2 regions of the Flavobacterium panici genome follow, and region 1 is predicted to be linked to the other one. Evidence: riboswitches for the same ligand, from Rfam matches in the RefSeq annotation. Region 1 holds a riboswitch; the other holds the start of a gene.
The links. Region 1 has a riboswitch for cobalamin ahead of NLJ00_RS00505 (TonB-dependent receptor plug domain-containing protein). Riboswitches for the same ligand answer to the same signal wherever they lie in the genome.
Positions count from the first base shown of each region.

Region 1 (15,502 bases):
GCGAAAGCATGATACCGTGAAGGTAATTAAAATATCCTTGTTGTTTTCTTACTAAAGCAGTTTCCGGATTTTTGATGTATGCTAACCATTTTTTAGCGCCTTCGAAGTCTTGTTTTCTTAATTTAAGAAAGGCTAAAAGGATAAATTCATTTTTAAAATAAAGAAAAATAGGAATTGCAGACAATAATATAAGGAAGATACCATTACCGGTTTCTTTATCTACAATTTGCCAAACGCCAGCTATTATAAGAAGTCCGGCCAAAATAAGTTTGATAATTTTATTAAACATAATTCATGTAAATTTGTGATTGCAAATATAGTAAAATGAATTAAAAATATTTTTATAAAACTACTTGCCAGAAAAAAAAGTCTTTGTATATTTGCACTCGGTTTTTGAGCAACGGAATTCAAAAACAGAAAAACAGATAATAGACACCATTTTAAAGATACAAAGCAATGAGCAAAAGAACATTTCAACCATCGAAAAGAAAAAGAAGAAATAAGCACGGATTTATGGACAGAATGGCTTCTGCGAATGGAAGAAAAGTTCTAGCGCGTAGAAGAGCAAAAGGAAGACATAAATTGACTGTTTCTAGCGAACCTAGACACAAAAAATAATGTTTGTATAAACATACATAAGGCGATTACTTTTTTAGTATCGCCTTTTTTTATACCTTGTCGGTAAAAATTTTCTCAACATTCTAGTTTTTAGTACACTAAGAATGTTTTTTAAAATACTTTTATATAACTACACAATACATACAAAATGCCTAAAGACACATCAATTAAATCAGTTTTAATAATAGGTTCGGGACCTATTGTTATTGGTCAAGCTTGCGAATTCGATTATGCAGGATCTCAATCTGCACGTTCGATTCGTGAAGAGGGAATTGAAGTTATCTTAATTAACTCCAATCCAGCGACAATTATGACCGACCCATCTATGGCCGATCATATTTATTTGAAACCATTAACTACTAAATCGATTATTGAAATTCTGAAGGAACACCCGCAAATTGATGCAGTTTTGCCAACAATGGGAGGGCAGACCGCTTTGAACTTGTGTCTGGAAGCTGAAGAAAAAGGAATCTGGCAGGATTTCGGAGTAAGATTAATAGGAGTTGATGTAAATGCGATTAATATTACCGAAGACAGAGAGCAGTTTAAACAGCTTTTAGAAAGAATAAATGTACCAACTGCACCTGCAAAAACGGCTACTTCATATTTAGAAGGAAAAGAAATTGCACAGGAATTTGGTTTCCCGCTTGTAATTCGTCCATCGTTTACACTTGGTGGAACAGGAGCAGCGGTAGTTTACAAAAAAGAAGATTTTGATGAGCTTTTAACCCGCGGACTCGAAGCATCCCCAATTCACGAAGTTTTAATTGATAAAGCTTTAATGGGATGGAAAGAGTACGAGTTAGAGCTTTTAAGAGATAAAAATGATAATGTTGTAATTATCTGTTCTATCGAAAATATGGACCCAATGGGAATCCACACCGGAGATTCGATTACCGTTGCGCCGGCAATGACATTATCAGATACCACTTTCCAAAAATTACGTGACTACGCAATTTTAATGATGAGAAGTATCGGAAATTTTGCTGGAGGATGTAACGTACAATTTGCAGTTTCGCCAGATGATAAAGAAGATATCGTAGCGATCGAGATTAACCCTCGTGTATCTCGTTCTTCTGCATTAGCATCAAAAGCAACAGGTTATCCAATTGCAAAAATTGCTTCTAAACTGGCTTTAGGATATAACTTAGATGAATTACAAAACCAAATTACAAAATCGACTTCGGCTCTTTTTGAACCAACTTTAGATTATGTAATCGTAAAAATACCACGTTGGAACTTCGATAAATTTGAAGGATCAGACAGAACTTTAGGTCTTCAGATGAAATCTGTAGGTGAAGTTATGGGAATTGGACGTTCTTTTCAGGAAGCGCTGCACAAAGCAACCCAATCTTTAGAAATTAAAAGAAATGGTTTAGGAGCTGACGGAAAAGGATATAAAGATTACGAACAAATCATCGAAAAGCTTACGTATGCAAGCTGGGACAGAGTTTTTGTAATTTATGATGCCATTGCAATGGGAATTCCGTTGAGCCGTATCCATGAAATTACAAGAATCGACATGTGGTTCTTAAAACAATACGAAGAACTTTATGTTTTAGAGAAAGAAATTTCAAACTATAAAGTTTCAAACCTTCCTAAAGAATTATTACTTGAAGCCAAACAAAAAGGTTTCGCCGACAGACAATTAGCTCACATGATGAACTGTCTGGAAAGTGAAGTGCATTCTTTACGTATGGAGAAAAACATCAACCGTGTGTTTAAACTGGTTGATACGTGTGCGGCTGAGTTTAAAGCAAAAACACCTTATTACTACTCCACTTTTGAAGCAGAAATCGAAAAAGCAAACGGAGAGCGTTTTGTGGATAATGAGAGTATCGTAACAGATAAAAAGAAAGTTATCGTTTTAGGTTCCGGACCAAACAGAATCGGGCAGGGAATTGAGTTCGATTATTCTTGTGTACACGGAGTTTTGGCAGCAAAAGAATGTGGTTACGAAACAATCATGATTAACTGTAATCCTGAAACAGTTTCGACAGATTTTGATACGGCTGATAAACTATACTTCGAACCAGTTTTCTGGGAGCATATTTATGATATTATTCAGCACGAAAAACCAGAAGGTGTAATCGTTCAGCTTGGTGGTCAAACGGCTCTTAAATTAGCTGATAAATTATCTAAATACGGTGTAAAAATCATCGGAACTAGTTTTGATGCACTTGACTTAGCAGAAGACAGAGGAAGATTCTCAGATTTATTGACAGAATTACATATTCCTTTCCCAAGATTCGGAATCGCTGAAACGGCAGACGAAGCTTCAAAATTAGCGGATAGTTTAGATTTCCCGCTGTTAATTCGTCCTTCTTATGTATTAGGAGGTCAGGGAATGAAAATTGTAATCAACAAAAAAGAGCTTGAAGAGCACGTTATCGATTTGTTGAAAACAATTCCAGGAAACAAATTACTTTTAGATCACTACTTAGCCGGAGCAATTGAAGCTGAAGCGGATGCGATTTGTGATGCTGACGGAAATGTATACATCATAGGAATTATGGAGCATATCGAACCTTGCGGAGTTCACTCTGGGGATAGTAATGCAACATTGCCTCCTTTTAACTTAGGAGAATTCGTAATGCAGCAAATTAAAGATCATACGCATAAAATTGCAAGAGCTTTAAAAACAGTTGGTTTGATCAATATTCAGTTTGCGATAAAAGATGATACGGTTTATATTATCGAAGCAAACCCAAGAGCTTCAAGAACGGTTCCGTTTATTGCAAAAGCTTACGGAGAGCCTTATGTAAACTACGCTACTAAAGTAATGTTAGGTCATAGTAAAGTAACTGACTTTGATTTTAATCCGCAATTAAAAGGATACGCAATCAAACAACCGGTTTTCTCTTTCAGCAAATTCCCGAACGTAAACAAAGCTTTAGGGCCAGAAATGAAATCAACAGGAGAAAGTATCTTGTTTATTGATGACTTAAAAGACGATCAATTCTACGAATTGTACTCTAGAAGAAAAATGTATTTGAGTAAATAAGCTCAAATTTTATTATAACAAAAAAGCTCCAATGAAAATTGGAGCTTTTTTATTTTACTTTGCGCATAAGACGCACTGCTGTGCGTCTCTACGATATGCTTTTGCGGTTATTTGTCAAAGAAAATATTCATTCCAATTTTCTGTAGAGACACACAGCAGTGCGTCTACGCCCAGTATTAAAGCTCCGTTATTTACTTTGCGCATAAGACGCACTGCTGTGCGTCTCTACGATATACTTTGTGGTTATTTGTTTGTCGAATAAAATATATATTCATCCCAATTTTCTGTAGAGACGCACAGCAGTGCGTCTACGTCCAATATTCAAGCCCCGTTATTTACTTTGCGAATAAGACGCACTGCTGTGCGTCTCTACGATATGCTTTGTGGTTATTTGTTGAATAAAATATATATTCATCCCAATTTTCCGTAGAGACGCACAGCAGTGCGTCTACGCTCAGTATTCACGATAGGATTAAAATAAAAAAAGCTCCCATTAAAGGAGCTTTTTTTATATGTAAATATATCAGAATTATTTCTCTGGTACATCATATCTGTAGCTAAAAGTACCATCAGTTACTTTTGTTGTAACAGGATTAGCAGCGCTAATTGGTTCATTATCATCATCTACACAATTAAATGAAAATGTTCCGGTTACTTTTTTAGCAGTTAAGTCAATCGCTGTAATTGATACTGAACCATTAACAGGATATTGGCTTTTTCCTTTAGTGTTAAATGAGATTTCAACTTGTGTTTTAGAGGCGTCAAAAGTGTTTTTTGTTATAGGATATGTTCCAACTTTTAGATCGCTTCTTTTAATGTAAAGTCTAATTTCATCTACAAAATTTTTGTTTCTTCCTTGTAAAAGAATATATTCTTCTGCAGGATACATATCAAATAATGTTTTTGTAGCATAATCTGATCCAAACGGATTTTGCATTTCCCACAATGTACCGTCAACTTTTGCTGTCATTGCAAATTTTGATGTTTCCGGATCTTCAGGGTTTTCGTTGTCATCGCTTGAACAGCTGTTTAATGCTAAAAGTAAAAATAGAAATAAGATTTTTGGTGTTTTCATTATTGGTATTTGTTATATTAAGAAGTAAATGTAAATGAATTTATTTTAACATTTAATTTGTAAGATTAGAAAAAATGTATATTATACATTAAAAAAGTTCCAATGAAAATTGGAGCTTTTTGTTTTTTTAGTTTGCGCATAAGACGCACTGCTGTGCGCCTCTACAATATGCTTTGTCTATATATTTTGTGAGATTGATGATCGAAAAATTTATATAATTCCATCCCAATTTTTTGTAGAGACGCACAGCAGTGCGTCTACGTCCAATATTCACGTTTGCTGTTCTTTGCGCATAAGACGCACTGCTGTGCGCCTCTACGATATGCTTTGTGGTTATTTTTTGTCGAAGAAATATTCATTTCCAATTTTGTGTAGAGGTGCACAACAGTACGACTACGTCCAATATTCACGTTTGTTATACTTTGCGCATAAGACGCACTGCTGTGCGTCTCTACGATATGCTTTGTGGTTATTTTTTGTCGAAGAAATATTCATTTCCAATTTTCTGTAGAGGCGCACAGCAGTGCGTCTACGTCCAGTATTCACGTTTGCTATACTTTGCGCATAAGACGCACTGCTGTGCGTCTCTACGATATGCATTGTGTTATCTGCTGGTTGAAAAAATATAATTCACCCAATTTTCCGTAGAGACGCACAGCAGTGCGTCTACGTCTAGTATTTACGTTTGTTATACTTTGCGCATAAGACGCACTGCTGTGCGTCTCTACGATATGCTTTGTGGTTATTTTTTGTCGAAGAAATATTCATTTCCAATTTTCTGTAGAGGCGCACAGCAGTGCGTCTACGTCCAATATTCACGTTTGCTATACTTTGCGCATAAGACGCACTGCTGTGCGCCTCTACAATATGCTTTGTGGTTATTTTTTGTCGAAGAAATATTCATTTCCAATTTTCTGTAGAGGCGCACAGCAGTGCGTCTACGTCCAGTATTCACGTTTGCTATACTTTGCACATAAGACGCACTGCTGTGCGTCTCTACGATATGCATTGTGTTATCTGCTGGTTGAAAAAAAAATATAATTCACCCCAATTTTCCGTAGAGACGCACTGCAGTGCGTCTACTTTGCGCATAAGACGCACTGCTGTGCGTCTCTACGATATGCTTTGTGGTTATTTTTTGTCGAAGAAATATTCATTTCCAATTTTCTGTAGAGACGCACTGCAGTGCGTCTACGCCCAGTATTTACAATATGATTATAAATAAAAAAAAGCTCCCATCTAAGGAGCTTTTTTCGATTAAAAGTAAGATGTTTTTATTTAACCAATTGCTGTAAAGGTTTCAATTGTTCCATGTCTATTTTTGATTCTTTCAAAACAGACATTAAAGTCATAATGCTGTTCGGGTTCATATTGTTCCCTAACACACGAACAACGGCAAAACCATTTTCTTTTCTGTTTGCAAAAACTATGAATTCTTTGATGTTGTCATCAGAGCCGACATAACTAATTGATGCGCCGTCTTTACCGGAACCAACTTTCATTAATTCCTGATATTTTGGGTCTTTTAATATGGCCTTTACCTTATTTCGTTCTGCTTCAAATTGCACCTGATTTTTATCATTTGCTTTAAAAGCTAATATGTTCATTTTGTCGAATGAATTTATGGCTTCTTTTTGCTCTGCAGACAATTTAGTATTGTCGAGATTTAAAATAGAAGGCGAAACATCGAGTGCAATAAAGTCTTTTTTGTCTGTATTTTCGACAAAATACTTTTGCAGTGAAGGCTCAGAATTACAACTTACAAAAGTTAGTAATGCTAAAATGGCTGTGGTGAAAACGTTGATTTTCATGATTATCTTTTGCTTTTAGAAGCTTTTTTCAAGTCAGTTCCGCCCGGAAGCTGCATTTTGTCTGTAAGTACTGAGATTTCATTTAAATCGAAATTACCTGTAAGTGACAATAAAACAGATTCTTCGCTTTTTGCCCCGTCAACAAACATTAGTAATTCTTTAATTTGAGTATCTGTAGTGCCAGATTTTACCATTATCCTAACATTTTTACCGCTGTCGTTGATACGCATAAGTTCTTCTAAACCAGCAGATTTTATGTATTTATCTGCAGAAGCTTTCATATCTGCTTCAACTTTAGGATTTTTTGTGGTAAACACTTTTAAGTAGTCTAATTTTTTGATCAGGTTAATGTATTGCTGTGTTTCTTTATCAGAAGCATCAACTTTTACCTTACTCATTAAATCAAACATTTTTTTGTTTACAATTACTGATGTTACATCGTCCTGACCGTCATATTTGTCAAAGGCACTTTGAGCATAAAAAGCTTGTGTAACGAATGCGAAAACTAGAGTTATGATGAAATTTTTACTCATGCTTTTTATATTGTTTTTTCTGTATTCGTGAATCGTTGATTTCATGTTTATTTTTTATTTAATTACTGTTTAAAAATTTTGTTTTTTGATTGTTCATATTCGCCAATGTATTGTACACTTTCAATACCTACATTAACATTGTTCGACAATAGGGCCAAAGCTTTTTGCGTTGCTGCAAGGGCTTCTTCCGGATCGTCGTAGGTTCCTAATTCTGACTGAGCTACAACCGGAGTTGTTTTTTCGCCTGCAAAATAATAGGTTCCAATTCCTAGTAAAACAACAACCGAAGCTGCAATTGATAACCACGCCACATTTCGTTTTTTAGTTTTTAGTGGGATCTCCTGCGTTGATTTTTGTTGTTTTACCTGAGAGAAATAACCAAAAATGGGTCTGTACTGCTCCAAATGCTGCGCAACATCTGATGAAGAAAAATAATCTTTTAATTGATTTTCTTCGGCAATAGTAGTTTCTCCCTGAAAGTATTTTTCTAATATATTTTCTATTTTACCTAATTCCATAACTGTGTGCATTTACCATTGATTCTCTTATTTTTTTTCTTGCTCTCGAAAGCGCCACCCGAATTGCGGTTTCGTTCATATTAACGATTTTTGCAATTTCTTCAAATTCATATTGTTCAACATCCCGTAACTGAATTAATATTTGAAGCTGTTCCGGCAGCTGATTTATAATTTTTCCAACCCATTCTAAACTATCAGCATCCTCTAATTTCCGGTCTAACTGCGGCTCGCGATCTGTAAAATTATTATGGACAATCTGGAGGTTTCCGGCTCTTTTAGATTTTAACTGATCTAAGCAATAATTTTTTGTCATGGTCATGGCCAGTGCTTCAACATTATTGTAAGTGTCCAGATTCTCTTTTTTATTCCACAATTTTACCATTACTTCCTGAGTAGCGTCTTCGGCTTCCTCGGTACTGGTAAGCAATCGTTTTGCCAGACGAAAAACTTTGTCTTTAAAAGGATTAACTAATTCTATAAACACATTCTGGTTCATAAATTAAAAGGTTATTCGTTAGCTTATATAGTCAAGACGAGCCACAATTATTTTTGTTACAGCAATAATGTAAAATTTTTTTAGGTAAAAAGAATACTACTTAAAACTAAAGGTAGTATTTTTACGTTAATAGAATACCAAGACACCGAAACCTAATTTCTATGAAACCAATTTTAAAGGCAATACTATTTTTGTTTGTACTAACATTTGCTTTGCAATCTTGTGAAGATGAGGATGATGTTAGAGCTCCTGCGGAGTTACAGGTAAACGATTTTATATGGAGAGGATTAAATACCTACTATTTATGGCAGGCTGATGTACCTAATTTAGCCGATGACCGCTTTGGTACAAAAAGTGAATTAAATTCTTTTTTATCTGGATATTCGCATCCAGAAGACTTATTTCAGGATTTATTAAACAAACCGGTAAGCAAATATCCAAGTAATGCTATTGATCGTTTTAGCTGGATTGTAGAAGATTATACCGTTTTAGAACAAGAACTTAACGGAATCACTAAAAATAATGGTGTTGATTTTAAACTAACCAGAGTTGCCGAAGGATCTAATGATTTAGTAGGTTATGTTCGTTATATTATCCCAAACTCTGATGCTTCTGGTAAAGATATCAAAAGAGGGGATTTATTCACAGCTGTAAACGGAACTAAACTGACAGTTTCAAATTACCAGTCATTATTATTAGGACCTGATACTTATACTCTAAATTTTGCCAGTTATAATGGCTCTTCTTTTGTTTTGAATGGAAAATCACTTTCTTTAACTAAAACCACTTTAGAAGAAAACCCAATTTTAATTCATAAAGTAATTACTTCCGGCAGTCACAAAATTGGTTATTTAATGTATAACGGTTTTTATCAGGACTATGATTCTCAATTAAATGAAGCATTTGGTGAATTAAAAGCGCAAGGTGTTACAGATTTAGTTTTAGATTTAAGATATAACGGAGGTGGTTCTGTACGTACTTCAACACGTTTGGCAAGTATGATTACGGGACAGTTTGACGGTGAAATATTTTCGAAAAGACAATATAATTTTAAATTAATGGCTGGTTTGAATGCTGAAGCATTAGAAGACTTGAATGAAAGATTTGTAAGTAATATTGATGGTGCTGCGGTAAATGGTTTAAATTTGGCTACGGTTTATATTTTAACAACTTCAAATACGGCGTCTGCAAGTGAATTGGTCATAAACGGATTAAAACCTTATATAAATGTAATTCAAATTGGTGAAACAACTATTGGTAAAAATGTAGGTTCAAGAACACTTTATGATTCTCCAAGTTTAGTAACTAAAAGTAATATAAATCTAAATCATAAATATGCAATGCAGCCTTTACTCTTTAAAATTTCTAATGCTGCAGATTTTGGAGATTATACAGGAGGATTGGTTCCAACTTATGTTCAGTATGAATACATTAATAATTATGGTGTTTTAGGTGATCCTTCAGAACCATTATTGAATTTAGCAATTTCTAAAATTACTGGTTCTGCTGCTAAGAAAATCCAAACAGATCATAACGCAGTTTTGCCATACATAAGCGATTCTAAAAAAATCAACGGACTACGAAACGAAATGTATCTGTAATGCTCTAAAAGGGTTTTAAAAATAGAATAGAAATAAAAAAAAGGCTTTCAGAAATGAAAGCCTTTTTTTACCAAAAACAAATAAAAACTAATTCTAAAGTAAATTAATCATTAAAGTAAAAACCGTTTGGCCCCACTCCAACAGTTAATTCTTTTTGTAAACTTCCAGTTAAGCTGTAAATGTATGCTTTACTATCAGCCTTATAATCACCGCTGTCAGCTATGTAAATACGGTTGTTGTTAACTGCAAATCCATATAAATTACCCAAATTAGCTGTTACTATTGCAGTTGTAGAAGCTTCGGTTGCAGTTGTAGCAATAGTATAAACTGAATTGCCTACTGTATAATAAATTTTATTCTCATAAATATCTAAAAATACAGCTCCGTCTAATGATTCTGGGAATGTAATTTTAGCAACAGATTTGTCTGCTAATTTTACTTTTACAATTTCGCTTCTGTCTCCATAAGGACCTCTTAAAATATATAAGGTTCCGTTATCTTCTTCAATAGAATCTGCGCCTGAACCAATTACTACAGGAGTTTCCAATGCTTTAGTTGCAATATTTACCACTAATAATTTATCATTATTGTAAGGTTCAGTAATATATAATTTACCATTTTCTTCTACAAGCCTGTTAGCTGTTGCGTTTAGGTTGATTTTAGACTCGTATGTATTTGTAGCTAAATTGATTACAGCAACATAGTCATCAGTATTTCCGTTTGGATTACTTGCTGAAAAATAAGTATTAGCATTAGTTACATAAGCTTTACCATCTTTTACAACACCATATCTTGGGTTTGCAAGTCCAGTATCGATTTTAGCAATCAATTTAAAGGTGTATTTGTTTACCACATTTATAACATTTGAGCCACCTGCAATAATATAAGCTCTGTCTCCGTCAAAAAAGATATTTTGAGCATATTTTCCAAGCAAATCTGATCCATTTGCAGCAGTGTAAGCATCTTTTTCAAAAACGTTGAAATCATTGCTTGAAAAAGAAACACTTCCTTGTCCTGCGCTTCCTTCGTTTAAAATAAGGAATCCGTTTTTATATTCTACCTGGTCATTATCGTCATCACTCGAACAAGAAACGAATAACGAGACGCTAAACGCCATTAAAAGTAATTTACTAAGTTTCATAATTATTAAAATTTTAGAGTTAAATACATATTGAAATTTCGACCCGGCATTGGTCTGTCTTCCAGACTTTCATAATTTTTATTGAAAACGTTTAAAACCTGAAAACCAAGTTTGAAAGAGTCTAAGAATTTAAAATCATAATCGATTCCAACATTTGAAATGTTGTAATCGTTTATAATTTCGTCCGGATTATTATCGGCTCTTGTGTACACAAAACCGTTGTATAAAAATTGGTAATAAGCAGAAATTCTGTTTCGTGAATAAGCAACAGAAGCCGTTACTTTATTGTAAGGAACAAAGAAAAGCTGTTTTTTAGTGGCTTCATCTTTTGAAGCGGTATAAGCATAAGAAGCATTTGCACTGAAGTTATTTTTACCGAATTGTTTTTTCCAGCTCAATAAAGTTTCAGCACCGTAACTATTAACGTTGTCTTTATTTATAGGACTCCAAATACCGTTTTTGCCCGGAACCCATTGCAGTAAATCTTTAATTTTCATGTAGTAGAAATTCTGCGTAAGCGAAATATTTTTGAAAGTAAACACGTTTCCAATTTCTGCCTGATACGAACTTTCTGGTTTTAAATCCGGGTTTCCGCCTTCGTCCCAATACAAATCATTATAAGTCGGAATTCTGAAGTTTCTAGATACATTCAGTTTGAAATTGTACAATTTGCTAAACTGATACGAAGATCCTAAAGAGAATAAAACCGGAGATTTGTAATTATCTGTAAACTCTTTTCGAACACCAAGTTCGTTTTTCCAGGCTTCAGAGAAATCTTGTTTGACCAATATTCCTGCTGAGCTGATTTCGCGAACGTGATCGCCAAAACTGCTTCCGTAACCTTTAGTTCTGTTATAATCTAATATTCCGTTTATTTGGGTTGATTTGAATAAAGTATAACCTAAGTCAACTTTTGTAATTAAACTTTCGGTCTTTCCGTAAGTGTAAATATTGCTCGAATTATCAGCAAAATATTGATAGTTTTCAAAGATATAGGCGGTTTTAAAATTGGTTTTAAATTTTCCAAAATCACCGTCGTATTCTAATAAACTTCGATTGAAACCATTTACATATTTGCTTTTTGTTTCCGTTTCTACAACTAAAGAAGTATTTCTGTCTGTATTTGAAAACTGACTGTAAAACTTTAAGGTGTTTTTTGAGTCGATTTTATAACCTGCATTAGCGCTCATAGTTATAATATCATACTGTCCGTTTTGGTTCCAGCGCTGTTCGCCTCGCCAGGTGTAACGGTTTAAATACTTGTAATCGTTTGTGGAGCTGTTTTTAGAAAAACCAATTTGCGCGCTCCATTTTTCGTTAGAAATATTCGTTTTATAATTTATTCCAATAGTATTAAAACTTCCGTAATCGAGTTTTAAATTATTCTCAAACCGATTATAAAATGCCAGATCGTTGTTTAAATGCACGGTTCCGCCAATGGCACCGCTTCCGTAAATAACACTTCCGCCGCCGGCTTTTACACTAATCGAATTATAATCAGAACCCGAAATTGTGTTGAAATCGGTGCTTCCGTTCATTTGCGAATTAATGTTAATTCCGTTCCAGATTACAGCTGTTTGAGAAGAGGTAGTTCCACGAAAAGAAACCGTAGAAAGCATTCCTCGTCCGTATTCTTTAAAATAAATTGTAGAATTGAAATTTAAAAGATCAGTTAGTAAAGCTTCATTTTTATTGATAATCGAATCGTTAAGCTTTAAAACGGATTGGGAATTGGAGTATTTTTTCAGATTAGCATCAGAAACTACAACTTCTTTTAACTTAATAGAATCGCTCTGCGCCGAAATCAATTGGCACAACATTACAAGTAAAAAAGCAAAACGTATTCTTAAAGTCATAATTTCTACACTCTTTTTCCCGAGAGCTCGATATTTGTTACAAAGGCAGGTCTCCTGGCTTGCGTCTTGTTGTTTACCTTCCCATTCGCCGGGGCGAGCAGTGGTTTTGTAGTTTACAACAAGCATTCTTTTTAGAACTAAGCTTACAGTTGCGGGAACAGCTCAAGATTTTACTTGATTCCCTTTTAATGTGTTTTATAAAAACACAACCTTAATTTGCTGCAAAGATAAAGTTAAAATTATTGAATATTCAAATTTGTTTTACTATTTCAATTAAATTCTAAACAAAACTAAATTAAAATGTAATTTTTATGACTTGTCCAAAATCGACTTTATTTTGAAAAGCCTCCTTTAATGGCAGTGAAGTCTGATGACATAATACGCTTCTGATAATTCCGGCATGCGCTACAATAATGATAGGCTGCTGGGTTTTCTGCGAAATTTGTTCTTCTAAAAAATTACCAACTCTTTGATGTAATTCCACAAATGATTCACCATTTAAAACTTGAATGTTTACAAAATCTTCCATCCATGGATTTAATTGTTCCGGCGGAATTTCGTTCCAGTTTTTGAGTTCCCACTCGCCAAAATTCATTTCTTTCAAACGATCGTCTTCCTGATAAGAAATCGTTTTTATATTTTGCTGAATGTGTTTTGCTAAAATAGAACAGCGTTTTAACGGACTTGAAAAAATAATAGCTTCAGTAGGTAATTCTGAAACAATTCGGTTAAAAATTTCATCAAAAGGTTCTGCAATATTTACATCAGATTGTCCGTAACAAATTCCTTTTTCGCAGATGGTTTCGGTGTGGCGAACTAAATAAATTTCCATATAAAAAGAATACTTAAATAATAAATTACTTCGCACACTTGCTGCGTTGCGCCAAGACAATCTCCCGTATAGCCGTCAATCCATTTTTGGAAATATCTTGCGAGAAAATATCTGGTTATAAAAACAGGAATTAAAACTAAGAGAACTTTATAATTGAAATAGGAGAGTGCCAATAACGGAATTAATCCAAAGAAAAAAGATCCGAAAACTTCTTTCCAACTATGTTGTTTAGCTATTGGTTTGCTTTTGCTCGAAGCGTCATCACGAGAATATTGATGCGTAAAAATAATGCTGATTGCCGCCAAACGACTTAAAGAATGTGCCGAAATAAATAAAAGGTAAATCAGTAAAATGTTATTAGTGAAAAGTAAAATAGATTCTGAAAGCAATTTGAATTTCGCCAGAAAAAGTAAAACCAATCCAATTGCGCCATAAGCACCAATCGCGCTGTCTTTCATAATCATCAGGATTTTTTCTTTGGTCCAGCCGCCGCCAAATCCATCGCAGACATCTGCAAATCCATCTTCATGAAATGCTCCGGTTGTTAAAACTGAGATTATAATAGCAAAAATTACAGCTGTTTCTGTTGAAAGAAAAAGAGAGAAAATATAAAAAGCCAAAAATGAAATTGTTCCAACAATCCAGCCAATAAAAGGAAAATATCTTGTTGCTTTATTTAAATAATCCGGATCGTGAGTAATGTTTTTTGGACATGGAATTCTGGTGTAGAACATTAAGCAGGTGAAGAAAATGTGTAGTTCTTTTTTCATTTAGATTGTGGTATTTGGCTAAAGCCCTTTTTGAGAGGCAATTATTTTTATACCAACATCTAAAGATGTTGGCAATTGATTTTTATATTATTTTATTAATAGTTCATTCTTTCAGATTTAATAAGTAATCAAAAATAAAAAAAGTTTAATTGCCTCCAGATTTATCTGGATGTTTGAGGAATGTTATGTCTAAAAGGCTTTAGCCAAATATCATTAAGATATTTTAAAATAAAAATTCTTTACAAATTTATTTGGCTAAAGCCTCTTTAGGTATCATAATTTTCACCAACATCTAAAGATGTTGGCAATTGATTTTTTTAAATGATTTCTTTATTGAAAAATATTTGAAAATAAAAAAAATATTTAATTGCCTCCAGATTTATCTGGAGGTCTCAGAATATCATATATGAAAGGCTTTAGCCAAATTCCATCAAGATATTTTAAATCCAAATTTGACTATAAATTCATCGTATTCTTCTTGAAATGTTTTCTTTTTATGATGTTCCTCTTGATTAATAATATAATCTCTCACTTTGCCAACTATAGATTCTGATACAGAAACCGCAAAATATTCATCCTGCCATTCAAATTTTTCTTTGGTCAATTGATTTTTATTAATCCAATATGAAGATTCACCTTTTAATAATTGTATTGTTTTTTGAATAGTCTGATTATTTCCTAACGAAATCAAACAATGGCAATGATCAGAATATCCATTAATATAATCAAGATATATTTCTTTTTTTAATGCATTTTCTTTTATGTGATGCCAAATTTTTTGGCGCAGATCAATCGAATTTAAAAATGGAAACCTGTTTTTTGTGCTCCAGACGCAATGAATATAAACTTTAGTAAAAGGCATGTATAATTTTTTTAATAATTTCAACTTATGGTTCAAAGATATGAACTGCAAATCAAAATTGAAAACTATTTCCTACTAACCCCAGCACTTTCAAAACTAGCCATTTCATTTAAAAAAGCCTCTGCCGACTTTAAAATAGGAAATGCAACTGCACAGCCCGTTCCTTCGCCAAGACGCAAATCTAAATTTAAAATAGGTTTAGCGCCAAGGTAATCTAATAATTTTTGATGTGCTTTTTCGGCAGAGCAATGACAGAAAACAGCATTTCTTTTAATATCAGGATTTATTTTAGAAGCAATTAAATAAGCGACAGAACAAATAAAACCATCAACCAGAATCAGCATTTTATTTTCATAAGCCGTTAACATTCCGCTTGCCATCTGCA
Region 1 covers NZ_CP100437.1:98,125-113,626, reverse strand. The annotation lists gene NLJ00_RS00555 (hypothetical protein) at 1-289, opposite strand, end outside; gene rpmH (50S ribosomal protein L34) at 457-618, shown strand; gene carB (carbamoyl-phosphate synthase large subunit) at 767-3,622, shown strand; gene NLJ00_RS00540 (DUF6252 family protein) at 4,152-4,697, opposite strand; gene NLJ00_RS00535 (DUF4252 domain-containing protein) at 5,972-6,508, opposite strand; gene NLJ00_RS00530 (DUF4252 domain-containing protein) at 6,511-7,086, opposite strand; gene NLJ00_RS00525 (hypothetical protein) at 7,104-7,559, opposite strand; gene NLJ00_RS00520 (RNA polymerase sigma factor) at 7,546-8,055, opposite strand; gene NLJ00_RS00515 (S41 family peptidase) at 8,217-9,656, shown strand; gene NLJ00_RS00510 (YncE family protein) at 9,760-10,797, opposite strand; gene NLJ00_RS00505 (TonB-dependent receptor plug domain-containing protein) at 10,803-12,653, opposite strand; cobalamin riboswitch at 12,681-12,882, opposite strand; gene cobC (alpha-ribazole phosphatase) at 12,949-13,485, opposite strand; gene NLJ00_RS00495 (adenosylcobinamide-GDP ribazoletransferase) at 13,470-14,255, opposite strand; gene NLJ00_RS00490 (transposase) at 14,686-15,117, opposite strand; gene cobT (nicotinate-nucleotide--dimethylbenzimidazole phosphoribosyltransferase) at 15,183-15,502, opposite strand, start outside.

Region 2 (15,502 bases), 420 kb from region 1:
CAAGATACTACTTTTGCAAAAAAATTAAACCCAGAATGAAAAAAATCTATTTTGCTGTTACAGCATTAATATGTACCAACTTTTACGCCCAGACAAAAAAGGATTCAATTATAGAAATTGATGAGGTGATTATTCATGAAAACCGATTAAGCACGCCAATTTCAAAACAAAACAGAAACGTTTATGTTATTAGCAACGAAACGATTAAGAAATTACCGGGAAGAACGCTTCAGGAAGTTTTGCAATATGCAAACGGAGTTGACATTAGACAAAGAGGACCTTTTGGAGGACAGGCCGATATAAGTGTAGACGGAGGAAGTTTTGAGCAGACTGTTGTTTTGTTAAATGGTGCGAAAATAATTGACTCTCAAACGGCTCACAATATGCTTAATCTGCCGCTTCCGGTTGAAGCAATTGAAAGAATCGAAATTTTACGTGGCCCTGCTGCGAGAATCTTCGGAATCAACAGCTTAACGGGAGCGATTAATATTATTACTAAAAAGCCAACAAAATCGGGAGTTTTACTAAGTACTTATGCGGGTTCTAATTTTGAGAAAGATTCTGACGATACGGGAGATACATTTTTTGGAACCGGAGTTCAGGTTGGAGCTGTTTTAGGAAAAGAAAAGCAACAGCATTCTATTTTTGCATCGCACGATAAAAGCAACGGATATCGCTATAATACAGGATTTGAAAACAATAAAATCTTGTATCAGGGAAATGTTCAGGTGAATGATTCTAACGAAATTTTAGGTTCGTTTGGTTATGTAAAAAACGGATTTGGAGCTAACGGATTTTACGCTGCACCGGGCGATAAAAATTCTACAGAAATAGTGCAGACAACTTTTGCTAATATTCAGTCGAAACATTCTATTACGGAAAACTGGAAAATTATGCCAAGAGTTACGTACAGATACAATTATGATGATTACAGATATTTAGGAAATAACAACCTGAATGCAGGAAGAAGTCAGCATTATACCAATTCTATTGCGGCAGAATTAAATTCTTCTATCAAAACTGAAAAAGGTGAAATTGGTTTTGGTGCCGAATTCAGAAATGAAGATATTCATTCCTCAAACATTGGCGATCACGATCGTGAAAATGTAGGCATTTATGCAGAATACAAAACGTATTTATTTGAGAAACTGAACGTGAATTTAGGAACTTATCTTAATTATAATTCAGATTATAAATGGCAGATTTATCCAGGGCTTGATGCAAGTTACGAGTTGACAAACGAGTTTAAGGTTATTGCTAATGTGGGGACTAGTCAAAGGATTCCTTCGTTTACAGACTTGTACTTGAATCAGCGTCCGGGAAATATTGGAAATCCGGATTTGGAATCTGAAAATGCTTTTCAAAGTGAATTCGGGTTTAAATTCAACAGAAAATCTTTAAACTTAAACGTGAATTATTTTTACAGAGAAATAAGCAATTATATCGACTGGACAAGAATGGTGACAACGGTGCCGTGGCAAAGTCAAAACTACGGTGATTTAATTACTAACGGAATCAATATGCGCGGATCATACAGTTTTAATTTTTCTGATGATTCAAAAATGAATTTCACTTTAGGCTATTCTTACTTAGATTCTAAATTTAAAGATACCCGCGACGAACCGTATTCTAAATATCTGATTTCGTCTTTAAAACATCAGGTAACTAATACAATAGATTTTCAGCATAAAGATTTCTCTGTTTTACTGGCAACCCGTTTTAACGAAAGAGTTACCGGAGCTTCTTACTGGATTAATGACGCCAGAATTAGTCAGTCTATTAAAAAGTTTACCATTTTTATTGATGCACAAAACATTTTCAATACTACTTATTATGAAATTGGAGCATTTCCTTTGCCGGCAAGATGGTTCAGTTTAGGCGCAAAATTTGTTACTTTTTAAATACAAAGGTTAGTTATAAAAAGGGGAAAGGTATTCGATATCTTTCCCCTTTTTTTGGATCATTTTTCTTTTAGAAAAAAGTAAGAAAAAAAATAAAAAAAGGTATGTATTGCGGATAATTAAATAAAATCAGATCTATAAATTTGTGTCAAGTACCACAAGAAATAACATTTTAGAATCCTATTAAACCCAAAACATATGTCTGATTTTTTAAAACAATTTGGAGAAGATCTTAAAAAGAACGTACCTGGTTTTATCGCAGTTTCTGTAGCAGAAATCAAAAGCGGAATGTCTTATTATTCACAATCAGCTTTTAGCGATTTTGATCCGGAACTCGCATCTGCCTATAATCTTGAAGTCGTCAAAGCAGAAATGAATGCCATAAGAGCTTTAAAATTACAAGGTCAGGTTGTTGATAACGTTATGATTACGCTTACTTCTCAAATTCATATTATTGATGTTTCTGATAATGGAGAATATTTTATTTATTTGGCAGTAGACTCGACCAAAGCCAATTTGGGTATGACAAAATCTATATTGAATAAGTATAAAAAAGAAATAGCCCACAAACTGTAATTGCATTTTTTATAATTTTAAAAGAGGATTTTCTAATTTGAATTTCCTCTTTTTTATGGAAAATCGTTTTTTGTAAGCAAAGATTTATTTTATATTTAGTTTCAGAAAAGCGATTTTTTATAATGGAATTACGGCAATATTTCGAAAAATACAATGAAGAAGAAACCTGCATTGAGGAATTTAAAAACAAACGACTGGAAAACGGTTTGGTTTGTAAAAAGTGCGGGCATAATTCCCATTCTTTCAGAACAGTCGATTTAAAATTTCAATGTAAAAAATGCAAAAACAGAATCAGTCTTCGATCCGGAACCGTGATGGAAAACTCCAATTTACCCTTTAGATACTGGATGATTTGTATTGAATTAATGACACTTTCTAAAAAGAAATTCTCCATTTTACAATTGCAATATCTTTTAGGACACAAACGCTACGAACCTATTTGGCTGATGGTTCAGAAAATCCGTTTGGTGATGCATAAACGAGACGAAAAATATATGTTACGTGCTTATTCTGAGTTTGATTCTGAATTTCTAAAGGAAATTGAAAAACTTACTTTTTCAAAAAAGAAATAAAGTAAAACTTGGTTTCATATTATAATCTGCAACATTAAATCCTTTAAGCATAACGCACAGCCTTTTTATCTTTGTTATACTCCTGTTTAGACTTTCTTTTAAATAAGTAAACTAAGATTTATGAGTACGATTAAAAAAGGTTTTCTATTATTATTTTGTGCAGCGTTTATACAAATTGCTAAAGCACAGGATGCTCCGTATTCCATTGGTTTTATTCCCGCATCAATTGAAGAGGGAGATATTGCTTTCCCAATTTATGAAAAATGGCATTTAAGCGGACAGGCCGATTTTCAATTGGTGACACAAGGTGCATATACCAATGGAAATCCTTTTGCTTATACACAGCGTGTTGTAGTTAGGCCGTGGCTTATTTATTCAGGATTTAAAAATATAAAACTGTGGCTGGGTTATGCTCACAATCAAAAATATGCCGTAGAAGAAGCCGGAAATTATGAAACCTTAGAAAACAGGCTTATTGTAATGGGAACTTTTTCTCAGGATATGCCAAAAGGTTCCATTTTTGAACAAGTGCGTTTTGAAACCAAATTTTTTGATGACAGAAACGGAGTTCATCAAACAATTCCGAGATTAAGAGCCAGATTTGGTGTAAATCATTTTCTGCGTCAAACTAAAGAAAAACCTATATTTTTAGCACCAAACATTGGCTATTATACAGAATTGATGCTAAAGTTTGCCTCAAAAGATTATGCCGAAGAGCATTTTGATATTTTTAGATTATCAGTTTACTACACGGCAGGTATAACGCCCAATATCCATTTTCTGGCAGGCATCATTGGTCAGATGCAGCTGCGTGCTAACGGAAATCAGTTTGATGTGTATTACGGGCCAATGGTTTCTGTAAAATACAGTATCACACCTAAAGAAAGAGAAACTTTTGACAGCGTCGACGGCGGTGCTGATTAATTTAATTTAGTTCTCGAAAAGACTTCTTAATTTTTTAAATAAACTTATTTTACCAATTCCTGTATCATTTTTTTCAGGATAGTTCTATCTTTGCGCCAGATTTTGGTCTGTTTTTTCAAATTTAATGAAAAAACAGTTAAAAGGGAATCAGGTGTAAATCCTGAACAGACCCGCTACTGTAAGTTCTATATAAGTCTTTAAACACTACTATTGCCATTGTCCCGATTTTGCGGATGAGAAGGCTGTTTTAAAGATGGAACAAGTCAGGAGACCTGCCACAATCACATAGTTTAAGACTTTCGTGGAATAAAGTTGACAACAAGAATTGACCTGTTATTTACATAACAGGATTATCTCTTTTTGCTATTACATCCCGAAGTTTATTTAATTAATTGGTGATGTATTATAGAAAAAAAATACTCTTATTCGTTTTCATACTTTTTGCTCCGTTTGTACTTCATTCGCAAGTAGAAACTGATAGTCTGCGGGTTTTAAAAGAAGTAATCTTAAAAGGAAAACCCTATCAGGAAGTTATTCCCGTGCAGACACTTTCGGGAAAATTACTCGAAAATTTGTCGAGCCATAATGTTGCCGATGCTCTTCGGTATTTTGCCGGAACCCAAATAAAAGATTACGGAGGACTTGGCGGACTTAAAACCGTTGATGTTCGTAACATGGGAACACATCACGTAGGTGTTTTTTATGACGGAATACAATTAGGAAACGCACAAAACGGCGTTACCGATTTAGGGAAATATTCTCTCGACGATATGGAATCGCTAACGATGTATAACGGACAGAAAAGCGAAATATTCCAATCAGCAAAAGACTTTGCGGCGGCTTCTACGATTTATCTACGAACAAAACGTCCGGTTTTTATTGGCGATAAAAAAACAAATCTATTAGTACGTTTCAAGACAATGTCCATTAATTATTTTGATCCGTCTTTTAGATGGGAACAAAAATTAAGTGACAAAGTCGGTATGAGTTTTAGTTCTGAATACATAAAATCGAACGGAGAATATAAATTCAGATACAAAAGAAACAATCTCGACGGAACAATCGCTTACGATACAACAGCCACAAGACATAATAGTGATATTGAAGCTTTACGAGTAGAATCTGGTCTTTACGGAAAAATAAACAAAGGTTCCTGGGATGCTAAAGTATATTATTACGATTCCCACAGAGGAGCGCCGGGCGCAATTGTAGAAAATAAATTCTCCGACGGTTTCAGGCAATATGACAAGAATTTTTTCACGCAGGCATTTTTGGTAAAAGACTTTACCGAAAAATATAAATTTCAGGCAAGGGCAAAATTCGCTTACGATTACACACATTATGTCGCCAGAGATACCACGAATATATTAGGAGAAACGGTAACCGAAGGTGCACAGTCTGACGATAGTTATTATCAGCAGGAATATTATATCTCGGCAGTCAATATGTACAGCATTTTGTCAAATTGGGATGTTTCGCTGTCTACAGATTTTCAATACAACCGATTAAACGCTACAAGAAGAGGAATCCAGACTCAATTCTCTTACCCGCAGCGTTATACTACATTAATTTCTTTAGCCAGTACTTACAGAATTGGAGGTTTTAAAGCTTTAGGGAGCGTTATTGGCACAAACGTTCAGGAAGAAGTTCGCTACAACGCAAAAGCTCCAGATAAAACAGAATTTACTCCGGCCTTATTTCTAGGTTACGCACCATTTAAAAACTACGATTTTAATTTAAGAGCGTTTGCAAAACGAATTTTCAGAATGCCCACTTTCAACGATTTGTATTATACCATGATTGGTTCAAGCACTTTGCGACCAGAATATATGAATCAGTACGATGTTGGATTCACGTATAATTTTCCTCAGAATAAAGGCTTTTTCGACAAATTCTCTTTTCAGTTAGACGGTTATTACACCAATACAAAAGATAAAATAATCGCCGCGCCAACCGGAAATCTTTTCCGCTGGATGATGACGAATATCGGACAGGTGAAAGGAAAAGGAATAGAATCTGTTTTGAATATGGGAACGCATTTTGGTAAAGTAAATCTTGCTGCAAATCTTACTTACACGTATTCTGAAAGTAAAGATTATACCAAATTTGGCGGTCTTGAATTATCCTCTTACGGAGACCAAATTCCGTATACACCGTGGCATAGCGGTTCAGGAATCTTAAATGCCGATTATGAAACCTGGAATTTCAACTACAGTTTTATTTATGTTGGGAAACGCTATAACGGAAATGTCAATAACATAAAAATTAATGAAGTTCAGCCGTGGTATACTCATGATTTAGCCGTTCAAAAATTATTTGCATTTCAGAATTACAAATTAAAGGGCGCAGTAGAACTCAACAATGTTCTCAACCAAAATTATGAAGTGATATACAATTATCCAATGCCGGGCCGCACAGTGAAATTTATAATAAGTATTGAGCTATGAAAAAGATAACCGCAAAAATAATTCTCAGTTTATGTATCATTCTGGCTTTTGCTTCCTGCAGAGAAGATGAAACCATTTTTCCGTCAACAGATAAAAGTGTTGCTGCGCCAAGAAGTGACGGGAATATTGAAGGTTTTTATCTTTTGAACGAAGGAAATATGGGAATGAACCGCGCCAGTATTGACGTTTTTAATTACAGAACCGGAAATTACACGACCGATATTTATTCCGAAAGAAATCCAACGGTTGTAAAAGAATTAGGCGATGTTGGAAATGATATTAAGATTTACGGGAATAAAGTCTACGCCGTAATCAATTGTTCCAACAAAGTTGAGGTCATAGAAAAATGGACAGCAAAACGCATCAAAAAAATTGATATTCCCAATTGCCGTTATGTGACTTTTTATAAAGATAAAGCTTATGTGAGTTCGTATTCTGGTCCTGTAGCAATTGATCCAAATGCAGAAATTGGTTTTGTTGCCGAAATCGATACAACATCTTTAGAAATAAAAAGAAAAGTAACCGTTGGCTATCAGCCTGAACAAATGGTAGTTCATAACGGAAAATTGTATGTAGCAAATTCCGGAGGTTACAGAGTTCCAAATTATGACCGAACTGTTTCTGTAATTGATTTGGAAACTTTCAAAGAAATAAAAAAAATAGATGTCGGCATCAATTTGTACAGCATGCAGATTGACAGCCGCGGTGATATTTATGTGAGTTCCAGAGGAGATTATTACAACACGCCTTCGAATCTTTTTGTAATTGATACCAAAACCGATGAGAAAAAAATGCAGCTCGACATTCCGGTTTCAGACACTTGTCTGGTCGACGATTTACTTTATTTCTATAGCGTATCGTGGAGTTACTTAACCAACAGTAATAAAATTATCTATGGAATCCTTGATACAAAAACCAAACAAATAATCACAGATAGAATTATTACAGACGGCACAGAAAAGCAAATTATGATTCCATACGGACTTCAGGTAAATCCCGAAACAAAAGAGATTTATATAACCGATGCCCAGAATTATGTTGTAACAGGTTACATCTATTGCTTTACACCAGAAGGCAAATTAAAGTGGAAAACAACGGCTGGAAATATTCCTGCGCATATCGCTTTTATCACTAAGAAGTAAAGTGTAAAAAACTAATTATCATAAAATGAAAACAATTCCTTTTAAAATTTTAAAAACCACATTGCTGTCAATTCTCTTTTTGGGATTCATTGCTTGTGAAACCGATAAGGAAGAAGACAATGTAGAAATTCCAGCAGAAGTACTAAAAGAATCTTATTCAATTGACCGATTTAAAGTGCTGAATATTGTGCCAAATCTTCCGGCGAATTCAAAATTAACCTGGATTGCAAATGAAGATTCTTTGCTTTCGCAGAATTCACAATTGGATTTTATTAGTCCGTATTTAAAAAATTACAAGCTGACTTTAAAAGTAGAAATTAACGGAACTGTCAAAACCTATACATCAACTATCAATGTTGTACAAGAAACAAAAGCGTACAGTAAATATATTTCGAATGTATTTGATTTTCGTCCGGCAGCTGGTCAGTTTACGAATACAATTCCGGAATATATAACCGGAAATACGCAAAGTAATCTTATCAGTGCGGCAAAAAAAGCACTTGTTGGTTCAAATACGACTATGATTTCATTAGGCGGTTTTGGCGGTTATGTTGTTTTTGGATTTGATCATACAATTCCAAATATGGCTGGACGCGATTTTAAAGTTTTAGGAAATGCATTTTGGGGAAATCAGGCAAATGAAGCACGTTTTGGATCTTGCGAAGCGGGAATTATTTCTGTGGCTTACGACAAAAATAAAAACGGAAAACCCGATGAAGATGAATGGTACGAAATAGCAGGAAGTGAATACTTTAAAAACACAACGTTAAAGAATTTCAGCATTACTTATTTTAAACCAGATCCCAACAAAACTCCAATTGTAGCTGAAGGAAATGAATCCTGGCAAATGGATTCTGAATATATCAAATGGCAGGATAATTTGGGGAATTCCGGCTATAAATCTAAAAATATATTCCACGAACAAAGTTATTATCCGCTTTGGATTTCTGAGGCTTCTTATACGCTGAAAGGAACAAAAATAGCAGACAATTTTTACGATCAAAGCGGCGCAGGAAATTACTGGGTAGGGAAATCTTTTGATTTTGGCTATGCCGATAATGCTCCAAATAATGACGAAGCATCAAATATTGACATTGCCTGGGCCGTAGATAAAAACGGAAATTATGTAAAACTTCCCGGAATAGATTTCATTAAAATACATACAGCAATCAATCAGGAAGCGGGCTGGCTGGGAGAAGTTTCTACAGAAGTAGCGGGAGCTTACGACTTATATCTAAACTAATAAATTTTTTAAATCAACTATAATATGAAGAAAAATTACTTTTTAATACTACTATTATTATTTGCATTCTTTACCAATGCACAGGTATCGGTACAAGGTGTTCCGCGAAATGATATTCAGCAAAAATCATCGGTTAAAAAGCTGACGAGTAAAAAAACGGCTAGTGCAGCAGATTTTGCTCAAATTAAATATTGGGTAGGAACAGGAGCAAATCAAGCAGCTTTTGTGGTACAATGGAACGACGAGAAAAATGCCGATGCCTTAGTTTGGGGTTTTAAATGGGATGGAAATGCAACGGGAGAAGATATGCTCAAAGCAATTGCAAAAGCAGATCACCGTTTTTTTACTCTTTTATATCAGGGAACACAATTTGGATCTGCAATTGGCGGACTTGGTTTTGATTTGAACGGAGCTAACACAAACGGACTTTATAAAGATAAAAATGTAACGTATCCGTATTATCCGGTAAACGGAATTGTAAATACGACAGAATACGATTTTGATTTATATACGCCTATTGACGCGGCAGATCATTGGCAGTCTGGCTGGACAAGCAACGGATATTGGTCGTATTGGGTAAAAAATCCAACCGATACTGAATTTGGTTATTCTGGTTTGGGAGCAAGCAGCCGTGTTTTAGAAAACGGTTCATGGGATGTTTGGAATTATAATCCGGGATTTAATTCGTTTGATATTGCGTCAACTTTTACTGCGGTAGCGCCATACGTTGCGGCAACAGATTTTACTGCGGGTTATTTCTTGGTAAACGAAGAATGGTTTGGACACACCAACGGATCTGTAAATTTTGTGAATGCTGACGGAAATATTAGTTACCGTGTTTACAGTGCGACAAACAGCAGTCAGGCTTTTGGGGCAACAACGCAGTATGGAACAATTTATGGAGATAAGTTTTACTTTATTTCAAAGCAAGCTTCAGATGGAGGAGACAGTCAATATACTCCGGGTGGAAGATTGGTTGTTGCGAATGCGAAAACGATGAAGAAAATCGCCGGATTTAATGATATTGGCGGGGGCGATGGACGTTCGTTTGTTGGTGTTGATGAAAAGACAGGTTATATTGGTGCTTCAAACGGAGTTTTTCTTTTTGATATTGCCAATCTAAAAGTGGGAAGCCTAGTAACAGGAACAGGCGGCGGAAGTCAGTATTCCGGACAAATAGGAAACATGATTCGTACTTCTCATTATGTATTTGCTGTAAAACAAAATGCAGGAATTCTGGTTATTGATCCAGCGACAAATAGTGTAAAAACTACTATTACCGGAGCATTTCATTCTGTAGTTCAGGCGAAAGACGGAAGTGTTTGGGGAATTCAGAATCAGAAATTAATTAATATTAATGAAACAACTTTTGCCCTAACAGAATATGCAATTCCAACTACGAAATATTTAGGATCTTGGGGAGCATGGAACGCAGGAAGTTTTACCTACAGCAATCAGCAGAATGCTTTGTATTGGATAAATTCTATTAATAGTTTTAATTCAGGAACACAAATTGTAAAGTTTGATGTTGCCACAAAAACGTTCAATGAGAATTTTGCAGTAATTCCGGGACAAACAGGAACTTTTAAACAAATTCCTTACGGTGCGGCATTGCGTATTGATCCGGTTTCTGATAAATTAATTCTGAATACAACAGAAAGCGGATTTGGAGCGCATTACCAAAAAAACTGGATTCATACTTTTGATAACAAAGGAGTTTTAACAAACACTAAAATTTTAGATGATTATTACTGGTTTCCTGCTATGACTGTTTTTCCGGATAATGCTTCGCCAGTAATTAGTGCGGCTTTGCCTTCAGAAGTTTCAGTAAAAAATGCAACCGTAATTGATTTAAAAAATATTGTTTCGGATGCCGATAATTTATCTCTTGCCATTGCAAAATCGGTAAAATCAAATAGTGATGCACAAATTGTTACAGCGGTAATAAATGAAAAAGACGAGTTGGTTTTAACACCAAAAAAGACTGGAAATGCGACAGTTGTAATCAGTTTTAATTCGAATGGTAAATTCGTTGAAAAATCAATTACTGTTAAAGCATCAATTAATTTAGGAACAGAGGAATTTACAAAAGTAAAACTGTCAGTTTATCCTAATCCGGTTTCTGAAATCCTGAATATTCAAACAGAAGATGAAGTATTAGGCGTGAATGTTTATGACATTTCAGGAAAAGCAATTAATGCTGAGGTTAATTATAAACAAATTAACGTAAGTTCTTTAATAAAAGGATTATACATTATAAAGGTTGTAACTGATAAAGCTAGTTATGTACAAAAGTTTATTAAAAATTAATCTTTGAATAAAACAAAAACCGAACCCCTTTATGAATTCAATAAAGGGGTTTTTTAATTTAAATCATTTTGATCCTTATAATGAAGATTGAAAAAAATACAGCATTTAGTGTGAAATTATAAAGCGGAATGAATCATAAATAATTACTTTATTTATGCCATAAAATTAATTATATTAGCATTAGCATAGCAATAAAAAATATTCATTACACTAAAATGCTGCGATGGAATTAACAGAAAATAATGATTTTTTTGAAACTGTTTTTAATTCTGCTGCAAACGGAATCGCAGTTATAAAGTCTTTGTATAACGATAAAGGCGAAATAGAAGACTTTTCTATACTAGTTTTTAATACTTACACCAAAAAATGGATTGGTGATATCGAATACAAAAACAAACGGTTCAGTGTTGTTTTTCCCACGATAAAAAAAAATGGTATTCTGGAAAGATTTATTGAAGCAGCCCAAACCGGAGTAACAGCTAATTTTGAACGCTGGTATGATGGAGAGGGAATACAGCTTTGGTTTCGGTTTACGGCTGTAAAACAAGATGAATTACTCATTGTAACCACAGAAGATATAACCGAAAGAAAAAAAGCAGAAATTACACTCAACAATGCTTTAACAGCTGCAGAAAAACAAAAAAGACTTTACGACTCCATCACAAGTACAACACCGGATTTGGTCTATGTATTTGATTTATCATACAAGTTTACATATGCCAATAAAGCCTTGCTTACCATGTGGGGAAAATCAGCAGAAGATGCCATTGGAAAAGGTTTAAGAGAAAATGGATATGAAGAATGGCATGCTGCAATGCATGAAAGAGAAATTGACGAAGTTGTTGCTTCTAAAAAATCTATTAGGGGAACAGTTTCTTTTCCGCATGCAGAACTGGGCAAAAGAATTTACGATTATATTTTTGCCCCGGTTTTAAATGAAAAAGGAGAAGTAGAAGCTATTGCAGGTACGACGCGTGATATTACTGAAATAAAACTGGCAGAGGAACAGCAGTTTTTATCCCGAAAAAAAATAGAAGAAAGCGAAGCCCGATTAAAATCTATGATCGATCAAACGCCGTCTCCAACTTTGGTGTTAATGGGTGACAATTTGGTAATCGAGCAGATTAACAAACATATGCTCACCCTGATTGGTCGCGACGAGGAAATAATAGGCATGCCGCTGATTGAAGTTTTGCCCGAATTAAAAGGGCAGTACGTTTGGACTCAGGTTCAAAATGTTTATAATAAAGGAATTTCTTTTGACCAGAGTGAAGTCCTGGTTCAGCATAACCGTACAGGTATAATGGTCGATTATTACTATAATCTGGCCTATCGCCCTTTAGTGGAAGATGGAAAAATAACCGGTATGATTCAGGTAGCGGTTGATGTTACACAGCAGGTAGTGGCCCGAAAAAAGATGGAGGAAAGTGAAACCCGTTTCCGCGCTTTGGTTAATGCTTCATCTGATATGGTGTACAGCATGAATGCAGACTGGACAATAATGCGAACCATGGAAGGAAGCAGATTTTTATCTGATGTTGAAGAACCAACTATAAATTGGTTTGATAAATACATTCATCCGGATGATAAGCAAATAGTACTGAATCATATTAAGGAATCAATAGCAAACAAAAGTGTTTTTGAATTAGAATACAGAGTTTTAAACGCAGATGGATCATTAGGATGGACTTTTTCAAGGGCAATCCCAATATTAGACCATGAAAATAATATAATTGAATGGTTTGGTGCAGCAAGTGATATTACTTCGCAAAAAGAGGTAGAGCAGATTATTAAGGAAAGCGAAGAAAAATTCAGACTTCTTGCAGATTTGGTACCGCAAATTATCTGGACCGGACAACCGGATGGTTTTGTCGATTATTATAATAAACGCTGGTATGAATATACCGGTTTTGAAGAAAATGAATTTGGAGATACAAGCTGGACTCCTTTCCTGCATCCGGATGATGTTGATCTGGTATTGGGATATTGGTATCAAAGCGTTCAAAAAGGTACTGCATATCAAATTGAACTGCGATTAAAAAATGGAGATACAGGAGAATTCAGATGGTTTTTAAGTAAAGCAGTACCTATAAAAGATGGATCGGGAGCGATTGTCAAATGGTTTGGTACCTGCACCGATATTCATGAACAAAAAACGATTACTGAAAAACTGGAAGTTCTGGTTGAAAACAGAACGAAAGAATTAAAACGTTCCAACGAAGATTTACAGCAGTTTGCACATGTGGCGTCTCATGATTTAAAAGAACCGGTAAGAAAAATTAAAACATTTACAAGCAGGCTGGAAGATCATCTTGATGGAAAGTTAGACGAATCTGCAAGCAGGTTTATAGAGAGAATTCACGTTGCGACAGATCGTATGTACAATATGATTGATGGCGTTTTGGCATATTCTAAAATCAATGCCGATTTGCAGAAACCAACTTTGGTTGATCTCAATAAGGTTATAAAAAATATTGAAATTGATTTAGAAATCATTTTGCAAAAAACAGGCGGGAAAATTCATTATCACGATCTCCCAACAATTGAAGGAGCTTTGGTACTTCTTTATCAGCTTTTTTATAATCTTATTAATAATTCTATTAAGTTTGCCAAAAATGAAACGCCGCCTGAAATTATATTATCATCAAAAATAGTTACTCAGGAGGATAAAAGTCTTGCTGTAATTACAGTGAAAGATAACGGAATTGGCTTTGAATCTGCACAGGCAGAGCGGATATTTGAAACTTTTACGCGTCTCAATTCCAAAGATAGTTACGAAGGAACCGGCTTAGGATTATCACTTTGTAAAAAAATAGCAGAACGGCATGGAGGAAATATTGTTGCAGAAGGTAATACAAAAGGTGCCGCTTTTATTGTAACACTCCCTTTAAAACAAAATGAAAATGATATTTAGATTATGGAAAAGAAAATAATTTTATTGGCTGATGATGATATCGATGATACAGAAATGTTTTGTGAGGCATTAGAAGATGTAAATGAAAATGTTGTATGTCATTGTGCCGTTAATGGTGTAGAAATATTTGAAATATTAAAGACAATTGATGAAAAACCGGAACTTATTTTTCTGGATCTCAATATGCCGATTATGAATGGCTGGAACTGTTTGGAATTATTAAAAAAAGATCCGGCGTATCAGGATATACCCGTAATTATGATTTCGACATCGTCGCATAAAAAGGATATGGAAGCAGCTGCAAGTTTAGGGTCGATTTGCTATTTTGTCAAGCCAAATAATTTTAATGATTTAAAAGAAATATTAAGGGTGATTACCTCTAATTTAGGATCCGGCTTAAAGGATGCAATTGTTAATTCACTCAGCAAAGGTTCCAAACATATTTTTACCTGCAGCGATAATTGATTACGAATTTAATTCAGACTTCTAAATTCTATTGGCGTTTTCCCTGTTTTTTGCTTGAACAGTTTATTGAAATACTGCGGATATTCAAACCCTAATGAATAGGCAATTTCGCTGACCGATTTATCACTGTTTAATAAAACATTTTTGGCTTCTTCAATTAAATAAAAATGAATATGGTCCTGAGTATTTTTGCCCGTTTCTTTTTTGAGCAGATCACTTAAATAACTTGGTGAAAGATGTACTTGTTCTGCCAGAAATTTTACAGTTGGTAATCCTTTTTCGGTATTGCTTTTTGAATTAAAATATCCGGTCAGTATTTTTTCAATTTCAGTAACTACAGAATTATTCGAACTTTTTCGGGTAATAAACTGTCTTCCGTAAAAACGGGAACAATAATTCAACAGCAGTTCAATTGTAGAAACGATAATATCCTGACTGTGTATATCGATGTTTTCTTTTAATTCTCCTTCAATTTTAAGAACACAATCGTATAAAATTTGTTTTTCTTTCTCTGACATATGAAGTGCTTCAGACATGTCGTATGAAAAAAAACTATAATCCTTTAATTTATTATTTAAAGAAGTTGCCCTGATGAGGTCCGGATGAAAAAATAATCCCCAGCCCATCATAGCTGGTGAAACCTCAATATCCTCGTCCATTTCGAGAACTTGATTTGGAGCCACACAAATCAAACTTCCATCTTGAAAATCAATGATTTTTCGTCCGTATTTGATATTATTTCTATTGTAGTTTTTGAATATCAATCCGTAGAAATCTGGAGAAATTTTAGTGTCTTCCGTAATCTGCTCTTTTACCTCACTAAAATCTACCACGGCAATAAGAGGGTGCAGAATAGGAGTTTCCAGATGAAAAAAACGGAACAAATCTGAAATTGTTTGTAAATGTATAAATGCGCTCATAACAGGATCATTAATGTAAAGATACAATTTTTAAAAGACCTATAAGAATCACCACGTTCTGATGATTCTAATAGGTTTATCAGTTTAA
Region 2 covers NZ_CP100437.1:5,654,681-5,670,182, reverse strand. The annotation lists gene NLJ00_RS23675 (TonB-dependent receptor plug domain-containing protein) at 36-1,901, shown strand; gene NLJ00_RS23670 (hypothetical protein) at 2,100-2,477, shown strand; partial or broken gene NLJ00_RS23665 (transposase) at 2,600-3,046, shown strand; gene NLJ00_RS23660 (DUF2490 domain-containing protein) at 3,170-3,973, shown strand; cobalamin riboswitch at 4,060-4,267, shown strand; gene NLJ00_RS23655 (TonB-dependent receptor) at 4,372-6,420, shown strand; gene NLJ00_RS23650 (DUF5074 domain-containing protein) at 6,417-7,562, shown strand; gene NLJ00_RS23645 (cell surface protein) at 7,588-8,805, shown strand; gene NLJ00_RS23640 (T9SS type A sorting domain-containing protein) at 8,830-11,115, shown strand; gene NLJ00_RS23635 (PAS domain S-box protein) at 11,339-14,029, shown strand; gene NLJ00_RS23630 (response regulator) at 14,033-14,494, shown strand; gene NLJ00_RS23625 (helix-turn-helix domain-containing protein) at 14,503-15,414, opposite strand.
Region 2: another riboswitch for cobalamin. It lies ahead of NLJ00_RS23655 (TonB-dependent receptor); the one in region 1 lies ahead of NLJ00_RS00505 (TonB-dependent receptor plug domain-containing protein).